DNA from 3 places in the Lactobacillus sp. UMNPBX19 genome. Region 1 is predicted to be linked to each of the others. Evidence: predicted binding sites of a transcription regulator. Region 1 holds the regulator's gene; each other region holds the start of a gene.
The links. The regulator LexA, encoded in region 1, represses DNA repair genes until DNA is damaged. The targets are predictions, from matches to a motif close to CNAACANNTGTTNG.
Positions count from the first base shown of each region.

Region 1 (4,295 bases):
AGCAGCTAGAATTGCTGAAAAGCGTCGCGGTTAATTCAATTAATCAAGACAGTATTAAAAGCCATCTCGAAAGAGATGGCTTTTTTTTGTAGATAAAAAAAGAGTTTCAAAAAAAGAAACTCTTTTTGATTAATAAAATGTAATGTGATTTAGTGGCCAGTAGCGCATCTTTACTACTCCCACAATTTTACTTCGTGGAATTGTTCCAATATAGCGACTGTCTTTAGAAACGCTTCTATGATCTCCCATTACAAAATAAGTATTAGCAGGAACTTTATTAGTCTTTTGCATTTCTTTTAGTTGCTTTGAGGTATAAAATTGACGATAATTTTGAGTTTTAGCTAGAGAACTCAGAGTGAAATTTTGTGTATTAGTATATTTAATACCTGAGATTCCGTCCTCTCCATTGTCAATTAATTTTTGCCCAGCCTTTAACCATGGTTGATTAAGTTTTTTACCATTAATATAAATTTGATTATTTTTACTTACAATGGTATCTCCCGGTAACCCGATTACTCTCTTAATATATAGGGCTCCTGGCTCGTCAGGCGCATCCACAATTACAATGTCACCTTCTTTAATCTTAGCATGCCGAAGGGCAATTACACGATCGTTATTTTCAAAAGTAGGTTGCATTGAAATTCCAGATACAGTTAAATTGGCAAAAACATATTTATTTAGTACAAAGAAGATACCAAAAAATATGGCTACTAGGATTAGTACCTGGAGAATCCACTGACCCCAGCTTTCAGATTGTTCTTGTTTCTTCAATTTTTTCACCTTGTTTAATCTATTTCAACATAAAGTGTAACCTTAAATTAGCATTTTGTCGATTAAACAAAGAAGATGAAAAATAATTTTAAGTTTAATTTATATAATTAAATAGGAGATAAAGGTCTTGAAGAGGTCGAAAATTTTAATTTAGCTTATAATGAAAACAACAAGAGCAATCATAAGAAGGGAGTAAAAAAGATGCATGAGTATTCAGCTGGTAGTATTGTTTATCGTATTAAAAATAATAAAATAGAATTTTTACTTGTCCAAAGTAGACTTAACCGAACTTGGGGCTTTCCAAAAGGGCATCTAGAAAAGGATGAAAATAATGTACAGGCCGCTCAAAGAGAGGTCTATGAAGAAGTGGGACTAAAGCCAGATTATGATTATGATTTTGAGGAAAGTATTACTTATAAAATTGCCCGGGATCGATTAAAAACTGTAACATTGTTTTTGAGTAGATTTAACCCGGATCAAAAAATAGAACTACAAAAAAGTGAAATTGGAGATTATAAATGGGCAACTTTAGCAGAAGCTAATTACTGTTTAAATTATAAAGAATTGAAAGAATTATTGAAGAAGGCACAGGAATATATTGAAAATGAAATATCCAGATAAACTCTTAGCTGAAGTTAAGGAAAGATCAAAGGGGATGAAATTAGAAGGAATTAATTTTGGTGCTGGTCCAGTTCATCCCAAGCTTATGATTGTAGGAGAAGCGCCAGGAAGAGAAGAGATAGAGTCGCTAATCCCGTTTCACGGTGCGTCTGGAAAAGAATTAATGAAATCTTTAGCCTCAATCGATCTTAAACGAGAAGATGTGTATATAACTAGTGCTGTCAGAAGCCGTCCTTATAGTATTAAGCACACATTTAGTAAAAAAGAAAATAAAGAAGTAATCAAATATCCTAATCGAAAACCGACTAAAAAGGAAATTTTGGCACATGCACCATTTTTAGATTATGAAATTAAGTGTGTTAAACCTAAAATCATTGTAACAGTGGGTACTACGGCTCTAACAAGATTGCTAGATGATAAATATGAAATTAGTAATGTGCATGGAAAAATTATTGAAAATACCCCAATTTTAGAATTAAACGATAAAAAAGATGGTTATATCTGGTCTAAAGAAAAGTATATCGTTGTACCACAATACCATCCTGCAGCAGTTTTTTATAATAGAAAATTAGCTGAAGTAATCGCGCAAGACTGGTTAAATGTAAAACCGCTAATTAAATAGCAAAAAATGGTAGGAATGACACTTCCTACCATTTTTTAATCAATATTATTACGATATAGACCTACAACTTTACCTAAAATTTGAACCACAGGTAAAATAATTGGATCCATTGTATCGTTTTCTGGCTGCAGACGGTAATAACCGTCTTCTTTGAAAAATCTTTTGACAGTTGCTTCGTTATCTTCAGTCATAGCGACAACAATTTCACCATTATTAGCACTAGATTGTTTACGAACAATGACATGATCACCATTTAAAATTCCAGCATTAATCATTGATTCGCCATGCACACGTAACATGAAAAGCTCGCCAGCGTCATTTTCGAGATCAGGAGGAAGAGGGAAATACTCATCTATGTCCTGAACGGCTAAGATAGGTTGACCGGCAGTAACTACGCCAACAACAGGAATATCTTTAGGTTTAATTCCCAGAGCTTCTCGACCTTTTTCAGTTACTTCGATTGCTCTTGGTTTAGTGGCATCTTTTAAAATATACCCTTTCTTTTCTAGGCGTGCTAAGTGACCGTGAACGGTTGAAGTAGAAGAAAGATCCACTGCGCTACAGATTTCTCGCACTGTAGGAGGAAAAGCTCGTTCTTCAACAGTATCGTAAATAAAACGTAAAATTTCTAGTTGTTTATTTGCATGTGGTTCAGTCATAATTTTTTCTCCATTTACTTACTTATTAGTATTCTAACAAAAAAATATTATCTCGGCAAACAGGCGTTCTTAGTAGTTGAGTCTTTTTTTATTGGTATAATTAAGGTAAACTAACATTGCTTAGTGAGGTGTTTATTATGGACAAAAAAGAAGAAGAAAAATTAATCAAGCGAATCAATGAATTAACTAAAATTAGTAGAGAACGTGAATTAACTCCTGATGAGTTAGAGGAACGTAAAAAATTAAGATCTGTTTTTCTAGAAAACTTCCGTGCTGGATTTAGACAACAATTAGAGGATACTGTAGTCATTGACAAAGATGGTAAAGAAGTAACCTCAGAAAAAGCTAAAGAGGCACAACGTCGTAAAGGATTAAGAAAAGATTAATATTTTACTTTAAAAAATACTATTTTTTTGGTATGCTGAAAAAGTACATTAATTTTTGGAGGTTTTTGGGAAATGAATTTAGGTTTAGCAATTTTTCTTATTATTATCGCATTATTAATCGGTCTTGTTGGCGGATTTTATGGTGCTCGCGCATACATGAAGAAGTATTTCCAAGACAATCCTCCTATTAGTGAAGATATGATTGCAGCTATGATGGCGCAAATGGGACAAAAACCATCTGCTAAGAAGCTTAATCAAGTTATGAATATGATGAAGCATCAACAACAAAAATAGTAGCTTACTTTACTAATATTTGGTAATAGACAGAGGATCGTATTCCTCTGTTTTTTGTATATGGTGGGGTGAAAAATGAATATTTTTAGCAAATTAGGGTGGTTTTTTAAGCAAGAGAAGAAAAGATATATTATTGGTATTAGTTTTTTAGCTTTAACTTCAATTGCCAATTTAGTCCCACCTAGAATTTTGGGGCTGATGGCTGACCAGCTAGATAAAGGGTCAATTAGCTGGGGTGAGTATGGTGCCTTAATTTTAGCTGTCATTGCTGCAGCCATAGTCTTATATTTATTGCGCTACTTTTGGCGTAAGCAAATTTGGGGTGGAGCAGCAGAGTTAGAAAGACAAATGCGATCCCGCTTATTCAAGCATTTTATGATAATGGATAAAACTTTTTATCAAAGGCACCGCACCGGGGATTTAATGGCACATGCGACTAATGATATCAATTCCATTCAAAATGTAGCTGGAGATGGAGTTTTGACTTTAGTTGACTCTTTGGTTACTGGTGGAACTACAATGATTGCGATGATTATTTTTACCGATTTTAGGTTAACTATTATTGCCCTTTTACCACTTCCTTTTCTTGCTTTAGGTGCTTGGAAGTTAGGAGCTAAGCTTCATTATAGTTTTGACAAATCACAAGCTGCATTTTCACGTTTAAATAATAAAACTCAAGAATCAGTTTCCGGAATTAAAGTATTAAAAGCCTTTGGTGAAAGTGAGCAGGATTCAGCTGCCTTTAATAAGATGGTAGATGATACCATTCAAATCAATAAGAAAGTTTTTAAATGGGATTCAATGTTTGATCCATTAGGGACATTAATTATTGGAGCAACTTATGTAATTACAATTATCTATGGTGGGTTACTGGTATCAAATCGTACTTTATCAGTTGGTCAATTGGTTTCCTTTATTGCTTATATTTCTAATATGGTATGG
Region 1 covers NZ_PCYR01000007.1:38,666-42,960, reverse strand. The annotation lists gene rplS (50S ribosomal protein L19) at 1-34, shown strand, start outside; gene lepB (signal peptidase I) at 130-771, opposite strand; gene CP370_RS03395 (bis(5'-nucleosyl)-tetraphosphatase) at 973-1,392, shown strand; gene CP370_RS03390 (uracil-DNA glycosylase) at 1,376-2,014, shown strand; gene lexA (transcriptional repressor LexA) at 2,050-2,673, opposite strand; gene CP370_RS03380 (DUF896 domain-containing protein) at 2,811-3,059, shown strand; gene CP370_RS03375 (YneF family protein) at 3,132-3,353, shown strand; gene CP370_RS03370 (ABC transporter ATP-binding protein) at 3,429-4,295, shown strand, end outside.

Region 2 (4,295 bases), on a different contig from region 1:
GGTAAAAAGCATAAGTTACTCTTATCTAAAGGAAGCAAATCTTTATATATCAATAGGCAATAAGGTCCCTTGTCTATGAGATACTGCAAATTATCAGGTAAGTTAAATGTAGCCACGATATTTAACTTTTGTGGCTCAGTATACCAATCTCTAAAGTTATCAGAATCAGCCGTATGTTTCGACATAATGATAGGATAATTTTGTAAATCTTCGGCAGTAACACAGGAATGATCAGCTAATGGGTGATTTTTACTTACAATCACACCATATTCATTAATTTCAGGAAGGGTCAGAATATTAAAATTTTGAGTAGTATCATATTGGCCCATTGTAATTCCAAAGTCTAATATTCCACGCTCAAGCTTGCTTTCAATCATGGATGAATTTCCATTAAAGAAGTGAATTTTTACTTGAGGATAGTTCTGTAAAATTCGATGTATAATATCCATTACACGTTTAATTGCAATACTTTCGCCTGCTCCGATGTATAATTCACCAGATATAATTTGAGAGCGTTTTAGATTTTGTTGTGTTTTATTGGTCAAAGAAATTATTTCTTCTGCATGTTCCTGAAGATAATATCCTTCTTGAGTAAGAGTAATTTCCTGATGTCCACGATAAAACAACGTTACGCCAAGTTCAGCCTCTAAATTTTTCAATTGGCGTGAAAGCGATGGTTGACTAATATGAAGAGCTTCAGCTGCCTTTGATATATTTTTTGCTTCACAAACCGCAAGAAAATATCTTAAAACTCTTAATTCCATGAAGTGTTCCTTCCTTTTTACATAAAGTATACACTTTTATTATAGGCTAAATAATAAGATTAGAGTTGAATTAATCAGAAGATTTATATCTATTTATTTTATTTAGTGCCGCTTTTTGTTTTTTTTGATCTACATGAGTATATAAATCAGTAGCTGTTGTTCCTTTCTGACCCAATTGCTGTGCTACTAGCACTTGATCCTTAGTTACTTCATAAAGTTCACTAGCTAGCGTATGGCGTAATTTATGGGGAGTAAGAGGTTTCCCAAAAGCTGCAGAATACTTGTTAACCATTTTCTCAACTGCATTAGTGGTTATCCTTTTAGTCTTTCCATGCCATCTAGTTAAAAAGAAAGCAGTATTTTCTTTTTCAGCATGATACCGATCGGCACGTATTTCCCTATATTTCTTTAAATAAGGAATCGTCCATGCGGCAATAGGAACACTATCTTTTTGACCACCTTTACGTGTAACATCCAGCATAGCATCTTTTAAATTAATATTACGCATATTTACGCCAACACATTCAGAAACTCTAATTCCAGTTCCTAAAATTAATGCAATAATCGCCATATCTCGCTCGTGATTCTTTTTAAAGGCAGGTAGGGACTGCTTATTACATTTATGTACATATTCATTTTCAATAAAATCTAAAAATTGGTATTTTAAATCTCCCATATACATATGTGACTCTAAAACATGAGCTCTATAATTTAAGGTTTTAGTATCATTTAATGAGTTAATCTTTAGCATGACATTACGATCAAAATATGGTTCACCATGATTATTGTCAGAAGTAATCGTTAAGAACTTATAGAGGGAGCGTAGAGCATTAATAGAACGATTAATGGTAGTTGGCGAATTTAAGCGACCTTGTTGGTTTTTAGTATGTTTAAGATGATGAATGTATAGCATAACATCATTTCTTTGTAGATTTTCCAACGTCGTTACTTCAATTTCTTTATTAGAAGAAACCGAAGCAATATTATTTTGTCTTAGCCAGTCGAAAAAACGTCGAATTTCAGTTAAATATTGATAGGTTGTAGTTAATGAATGAGAAGTTCCTAGATTGTATTCCTTTACAAAATCTGGCATATTAGCCAATTCTTGCTTAATAAGTTCTAAGTATTTATTAGTTTCCAAATTATAGTCTCCTCGAACGTAGGTTTGTATAATATTATATCTTATTTATTGACCTAAAAAAAGTTTTGTTACTGTCCCCTAGCCGGAAAGAGGGGAGACAAGCTAGTATACTATGGAAAAGGCTGGTAATTAGTTATAAAGCGTATAGAATTTAGATCAATTTACAACTAATAAGATCCGAACAATAAATTAATCCAAAAAGAACAGATTTTTAGTATAAATAAAGGTAATTTAAGAAAAATCATTAAGTAAAAAGCAATTATTGCTGTAAATAAGCGTAGTTTCAAAGCATGAATAATAAAATTAACTATAATGTATGAGAATTTAAGATTAAATAGGAGATAAACATAAGCTGAATAAAGGGTATTAAAGGAGAATAAAAGTATTAGTTCAAAAATGATATAGTAAAATATTTAAAATATTGGACTGAATTACATATGGTTAAAATAAATTTGTAGCTGTTGGGAGCAAAACAAATTTTTAAAGTTAACTTTAAAAGAAAAAATAGATCAATTTGAATGAATTAAAAAAGCTATATTTTATAGGATATACATCTACACCTTTCATTAAAATTATTGTTTTAATGAAAGGTGATTTTAATGAAAAATCATGTATTATTGCCCCAGCTAGGAGTAATATTGTCCTAATTTATTACTCTATGTATTACCATGATCATATTCAGTAAGAACTATGAAATCTAGCAATCTCTTATATTTCAATTATTTTCAAAATATCATAAGTTCAAGATAAAATACTTATCCTATCTAAGCTTTTATCTGAGAATACTTATTACTTGTACAACTAGCTTAAATCCACAAATAAGCTCTAGCAATATCAAACATTTAGCATAGAACATATAGCAGAAAATTTAAATCAAATGATTAACTGCTAACCAATAATTATTTTAAAAGCCATAGAATGGCCGTCACAGCATCACAAAGTTATAGATAAGAGATAGACATAGCTATAAAAATTTTTATTTAAGCTTACAATGAAGATTCAAAATAAAAATCCTTAACTTATATTTTTTAGTCGGTAAGAATCTAATTAACTCAGAAAAATTATTTTAGATATGTTGATAAAGATTTAACTGCCTAAAACATAATTCATATGAACAAGGTACTTTTGATATATTCTATACTTTTTATATGCTACTTTACATAATATATATTATACGAATTTATGCTTTTATGATTTATTAGCTCCTTTTCTCTAATTCTTACCACTTATTTTTTCTAAATAAAAAATCTCACTAGATAGAACTGCGGATTCAATGGTTCAATCTAGTGAGATTTTTAAACATGTACTAAAAATTTTAACGACTAGTCATTTTTAAAATTTAATTTTTTCCGTTTACTTAATGAAATTGTATAAACAACATTAATAGTTCCCAGAAGTAATACTGCAAACCATATAGTTTTTAAGAAAAATACTTTTTGAAGTAATGCTGACACAATAGCACCAAGTGCAAAAGCAATAACTAAAAACATATAGTTAACAGCTGCATTATGCTGAGATTTATCTTCACCAAAGAAATATGCACTCCAGGCAACGACAGATTTTTTTAAATTACCAGTTGTAAATGCATTATTATACCCCATACCTTCGATCTTACTAAAGGAAGCATTTTGAACAGCCAGTCCAAAGGCAATTACGGGCACGACATAATAATTCGGGACAGTTTTAGGAACAAAGCCTACTCCTAAGCAAATAAGTAAAATTGGAAATAGACAAAATACCCGCCAATAATTACTTTTAACGTATTTATGAAAAAGACCTACCAGTAATAACCCTAAAGTAAATGCAATAAATGTAGTTGCTCTATTTAACATACCAGCTATATTGTGATCAGCAAATGCTGAAGCAAAGAAGATAATATTTCCTGTTTGACCTGCAGATAAAGTATGTCCTCGTTGAATATAAGTATAAGCATCAATAAAACCAGCTGAAAAAGTTAAGGATGTAGCTAAAATACGTGATTCTGATGGCCGATACTTATCATTAGTAAATATATTCATATTTAAACCCCTATGTTATAAGCCCAAATTAAAAACATGATCAAGGTAGACCATGTTTTTAACTGAATTAATCTTCAATCTGAATGTTCTTAATAATTACATCTTCTTTAGGCTTATCATTTGCCTTATCCCGTGGAACCTTTGCAATTTCATCAACGACATCCATACCATCAATTACTTGACCAAAAACTGTATGACGACCATCTAACCATGGGGTTCCACCCTGTTTATATGCTTTTACAATTTCTTTTGGATAGCCAGCTGCATCCATTTCCTTAATCATTCGTTTAGGCACATTCTTATTTTGAACAATAAAGAATTGACTACCATTAGTATTAGGACCAGAATTAGCCATGGAAAGTGCACCACGTA
Region 2 covers NZ_PCYR01000009.1:44,133-48,427, forward strand. The annotation lists gene CP370_RS04110 (LysR family transcriptional regulator) at 1-764, opposite strand, end outside; gene xerS (tyrosine recombinase XerS) at 835-1,905, opposite strand; gene CP370_RS04120 (YoaK family protein) at 3,228-3,923, opposite strand; gene CP370_RS04125 (peptidylprolyl isomerase) at 3,991-4,295, opposite strand, start outside.
Region 2: xerS (tyrosine recombinase XerS) is a predicted target of LexA. The motif match lies at 1,919-1,932, and genes of this name have one in related genera.

Region 3 (4,295 bases), on a different contig from region 1:
GGCACATGGCCGAGTAATATTTATTGGATCTGTGTATGGAGGACAAGCAAGTGCGCTAGAGAGTGTGTATAGTGCCAGTAAAGGTGGATTATCAAGCTTTGTACAAGGGTATGCACGTGAGGTAGCATCGACTAATTTAACTGTAAATGTGATTGCTCCTGGAGCAGTTGATACACCAATGAATGCAATTTTTGATGCTGAGACTTTAAACGAAGTTAAAAATGAAATTCCTGCAGGAAGATTGGCAGATCCGAAGGATATATCTTTTTGGGTAGAAAATTTGCTTGATGAACGTTCAGACTATTTAACTGGACAAACTATTTATGTCGATGGTGGCTGGCTTGTTTAATGGTCGATTAGTTTGGTATACTCATATTTGAATTATTGCAAAAAGTTGAGAGGATATTATGGCAGATATTGGAGATAAATTACGCAGTGCTCGTAAGGCAAAGGGCATGTCAATTGAAGATGTAGAAAAAATAACTAAGATTCAGCGTCGATATCTTACAGCAATTGAAAATGATGATTTTGATCAATTACCGGGAGATTTTTACGTTAGAGCCTTTATTAGACAATTTGCTGATGTTGTTGGTCTTAACGGCAAGGAATTATTAGCAGATTATAAATCTGAAGTACCTGAAGCAAAACCAGAAGAATATGTTGAAAATTCAATCGACAATAAGAGCGAAAGAATTAAAGAGACGACTAATAGTCGTAAAGGACTATGGCGTAACTATTTACCTCAAATTGCAACAGTAGTTGGTGTTGTTCTAGTAATTCTAGTAGTTTATATTGTTTACACTCGCTTCTTTACTGGAACTAATCAACAGTCAGCAAATCAAGCTGAGAATGTAACCATTTCTTCTCATATCAAATCTTCAAAATCTAAAGCTTCATCAAAGAAGAAATCAACTCCAAAAACTACAACCTCAGAAGTTAAAATTTCTAGTTTAGGTAATAATAGTTACCGTGTTAGTGGATTGAAGAGTGACCGAACTTTAACTTTAGGAACCACTAAGGATGATGTTTGGGCACAAATTTTAGTAAATGGTTCTTCTGTTTGGCAAGGAACTTTGAAAGCTAATGAGAAGCACTCAGTTCAATTACCAGAAAATGTAAACAATGTTTCTGTACAAATGGGGAACAGTGTATCAACTACTTTGACTTTAGCCGGTAAGAAGGTAAATGCACATAATGCAACTAATCCAGCTTCACCAATGACAATTAGATTTACATTTGCTGGACATAGTAATCAAAGTAGCCAAAGTAGTAGTACTCGTCAAAGTAGTGCAACTACTCAAAGTTCAACTAATAATGTAAATAATCAAACACAACAAAACCAACAAAATAAAAATACACAAAATGGCCAAACTACTCAAAACAATACGCAAAATACGCAGAACACACAAGGTCAAACTAATACTACCCAAAATAATGGAGGTCAAAGTAACCGTTAATGAATTTACCAAATAAATTAACTATGTTTAGAATTTTTATGATTCCAGTTTTTATGCTAGTCTTAATTTTTAATTGGCCAGCAGGCGGGGCAACTTTCCTAGGAGCACATATTTATTGGTCTCATGTGTTAGCAGCTGTAATTTTTGCGGTGGCATCAATAACTGATTTTTTGGATGGACATATTGCTCGTTCAAGAAACTTAGTTACCAACTTCGGAAAATTTGCTGATCCATTAGCAGATAAAATGCTAACGATGACAGCTTTTGTATTTTTAATTTCATTAAATTTAGCGCCTGCATGGGTAGTAGCTATCATTGTTTGTCGTGAATTAGCCGTCACTGGTTTACGTTTGATTTTGGCTGAAAATAAAGGCCAAGTTTTAGCAGCAAAAATGCCAGGTAAAATTAAAACTACGACTCAGATGCTCTCGATTATTTTCTTATTGCTTGGTGATGTGTACTATATTGGTACAATCTTATTGTACATTTGCTTAATCTTTACTATTTACTCTGGTTACGATTACTTTAAGCAAAGCGGTGATGTATTTAAAGGTGAAATTTAAGATTAAAAGAAGCAGAGATGCTTCTTTTTTTTGAAAAAAATTAATAAAAAATGCGTAATAAAAAGTAGAGAAACATAATATTGAACGCTAGTTCGTATTTTTCTTGCTTTTAGGTAGTCAAACCAAGTATAATTATTATAAATGGAATAAGGAGGAAGAGATTTGGCTAAAGATGATAAAAAGAAGGCTTTAGACATTGCCTTAAAAAAGATTGAAAAAGACTTTGGAAAAGGCGCAGTGATGCGCATGGGTGAAAAAGTAGACACTCAAATTTCCACTATTCCTTCCGGTTCACTAGCTTTAGATGCAGCTCTTGGAGTTGGTGGCTATCCTCGTGGACGAATTATTGAAGTATATGGACCAGAAAGTTCTGGTAAAACAACTGTGGCTCTTCATGCTGTTGCAGAAGTTCAGAAGCGTGGAGGAACGGCAGCTTATATCGATGCGGAAAATGCGATGGATCCTGCTTATGCCGAAGCATTAGGTGTTGATATTGATTCCTTAATTTTATCTCAACCAAACACTGGTGAAGAAGGTTTGCAAATTGCAGATACGCTTATTGCGAGTGGTGCAATTGATATCTTGGTTGTGGATTCCGTGGCTGCGTTAGTACCAAGAGCCGAAATTGACGGTGACATGGGAGATTCACATGTTGGTTTGCAAGCCAGATTAATGAGTCAGGCTTTACGTAAACTCTCAGGAAATATCTCTAAAACTAAAACTATTGCTATTTTCATTAACCAAATTCGTGAAAAAGTTGGAGTTATGTTTGGAAATCCAGAAACTACTCCTGGTGGACGTGCTTTGAAGTTTTACTCTACGATTAGATTAGAAGTACGTAGAGCAGAACAAATTAAACAAGGATCAGACGTAATTGGTAACCGAGTTAAATTAAAGGTTGTAAAAAATAAAGTTGCTCCTCCATTTAAAGTGGCAGAAGTCGATATCATGTATGGGAAAGGTATTTCTCAAACTGGTGAGTTAATTGATATGGCTGCTGATAAAGATATCATTAAGAAAGCTGGCTCGTGGTATTCATATGGGGATGATCGCATTGGACAAGGCCGCGAGAATGCTAAGCAATATCTAGAAGAGCATCCTGATGTTTACGAAGAAGTAAAAGAAAAAGTTCGTGAAGCTTATGGAATTGATGCTAAAGCAATTGAAGAACGGGAAAATCCTGAAAAGGTAAAACAAGACAAGGAAGTACCAGTAAACAAAGATGCTTCCGATGAAAAAAGTGAAAAAAAATAATCGACAGATACAGTTAAACCTTGGCTTTTAGAGGCCAAGGTTTTTTGTATGATTGACATCACTTCCGGATACTTTTATTATTAATAATGTGTGAAATAATTCTATAAAAAAGGCGATAGTAAAAATATGGTAAATACAATTTTAGTTCCTGTTGCTGTCGCTATTGTTTCTGTCTTAGTTGGAGGTTGTGCTGGCTATAGTATCCGTAAAAACAAGTGGGAAACTCAAGCACAGAATGCAGCCCATGATGCAAAACACATCTTGGCAGATGCAGAAAGTAAAGCTAAAGCTGTAGAAGCTGAGCTTGCTTCACAAAAAGAAGCAATGAAGAAAGCTGCAGCAGATGCAAAAAAAGAAAAAATTCTGGAAGCACAAGAAGAAATTCATCATTATCGCGAAAGAGTAGATAATGAACTTAATGAACGACGTCAAGAGGTTTCTAGACAAGAAAGTCGCTTACTGCAACGTGAAGATGCTATTGATCATAAAGATAGTTTGTTGGATCAAAAAGATTCACAACTCACACAGAAAGAAAACCAAATTAAAAAATTGCAGGCTCAAGTTCTAGAAAAAGAAAATAGAGCCGATCAATTAGTGACCGAGCGAGAGAAAAAGCTCTATGAAGTTGCAGAGTTGAATCAAGAAGATGCTAAAAAGATCGTTTTAGATAAACTTTCAGACCAATTGGTTAAGGAAAGAGCAGAAATGATTGAAGAAAGTAATCAACTTGCTAAGGCAAAAGCCGATCATTTTGCTCGTAAAGTAATTGTAGATGCAATTCAAAGTAGTGCAGCCGATACAGTTTCTGAAAAAACTGTTTCAGTTGTTAATTTACCAAGTGATGATATGAAAGGTCGTATCATCGGCCGTGAAGGTAGAAATATTCGCTCATTTGAGGCTTTAACTGGTGTAGATGTAATTATTGATGATACTCCAGATGTAGTGGTCTTAAGTGGCTTTGACCCAATTAGACGTGAAATTGCAAAGAGAGCATTGGAGCGTTTAATTAAAGATGGCCGAA
Region 3 covers NZ_PCYR01000005.1:17,369-21,663, reverse strand. The annotation lists gene ymfI (elongation factor P 5-aminopentanone reductase) at 1-349, shown strand, start outside; gene CP370_RS02465 (RodZ family helix-turn-helix domain-containing protein) at 408-1,457, shown strand; gene pgsA (CDP-diacylglycerol--glycerol-3-phosphate 3-phosphatidyltransferase) at 1,457-2,020, shown strand; gene recA (recombinase RecA) at 2,183-3,274, shown strand; gene rny (ribonuclease Y) at 3,401-4,295, shown strand, end outside.
Region 3: recA (recombinase RecA) is a predicted target of LexA. The motif match lies at 2,102-2,115, and genes of this name have one in related genera.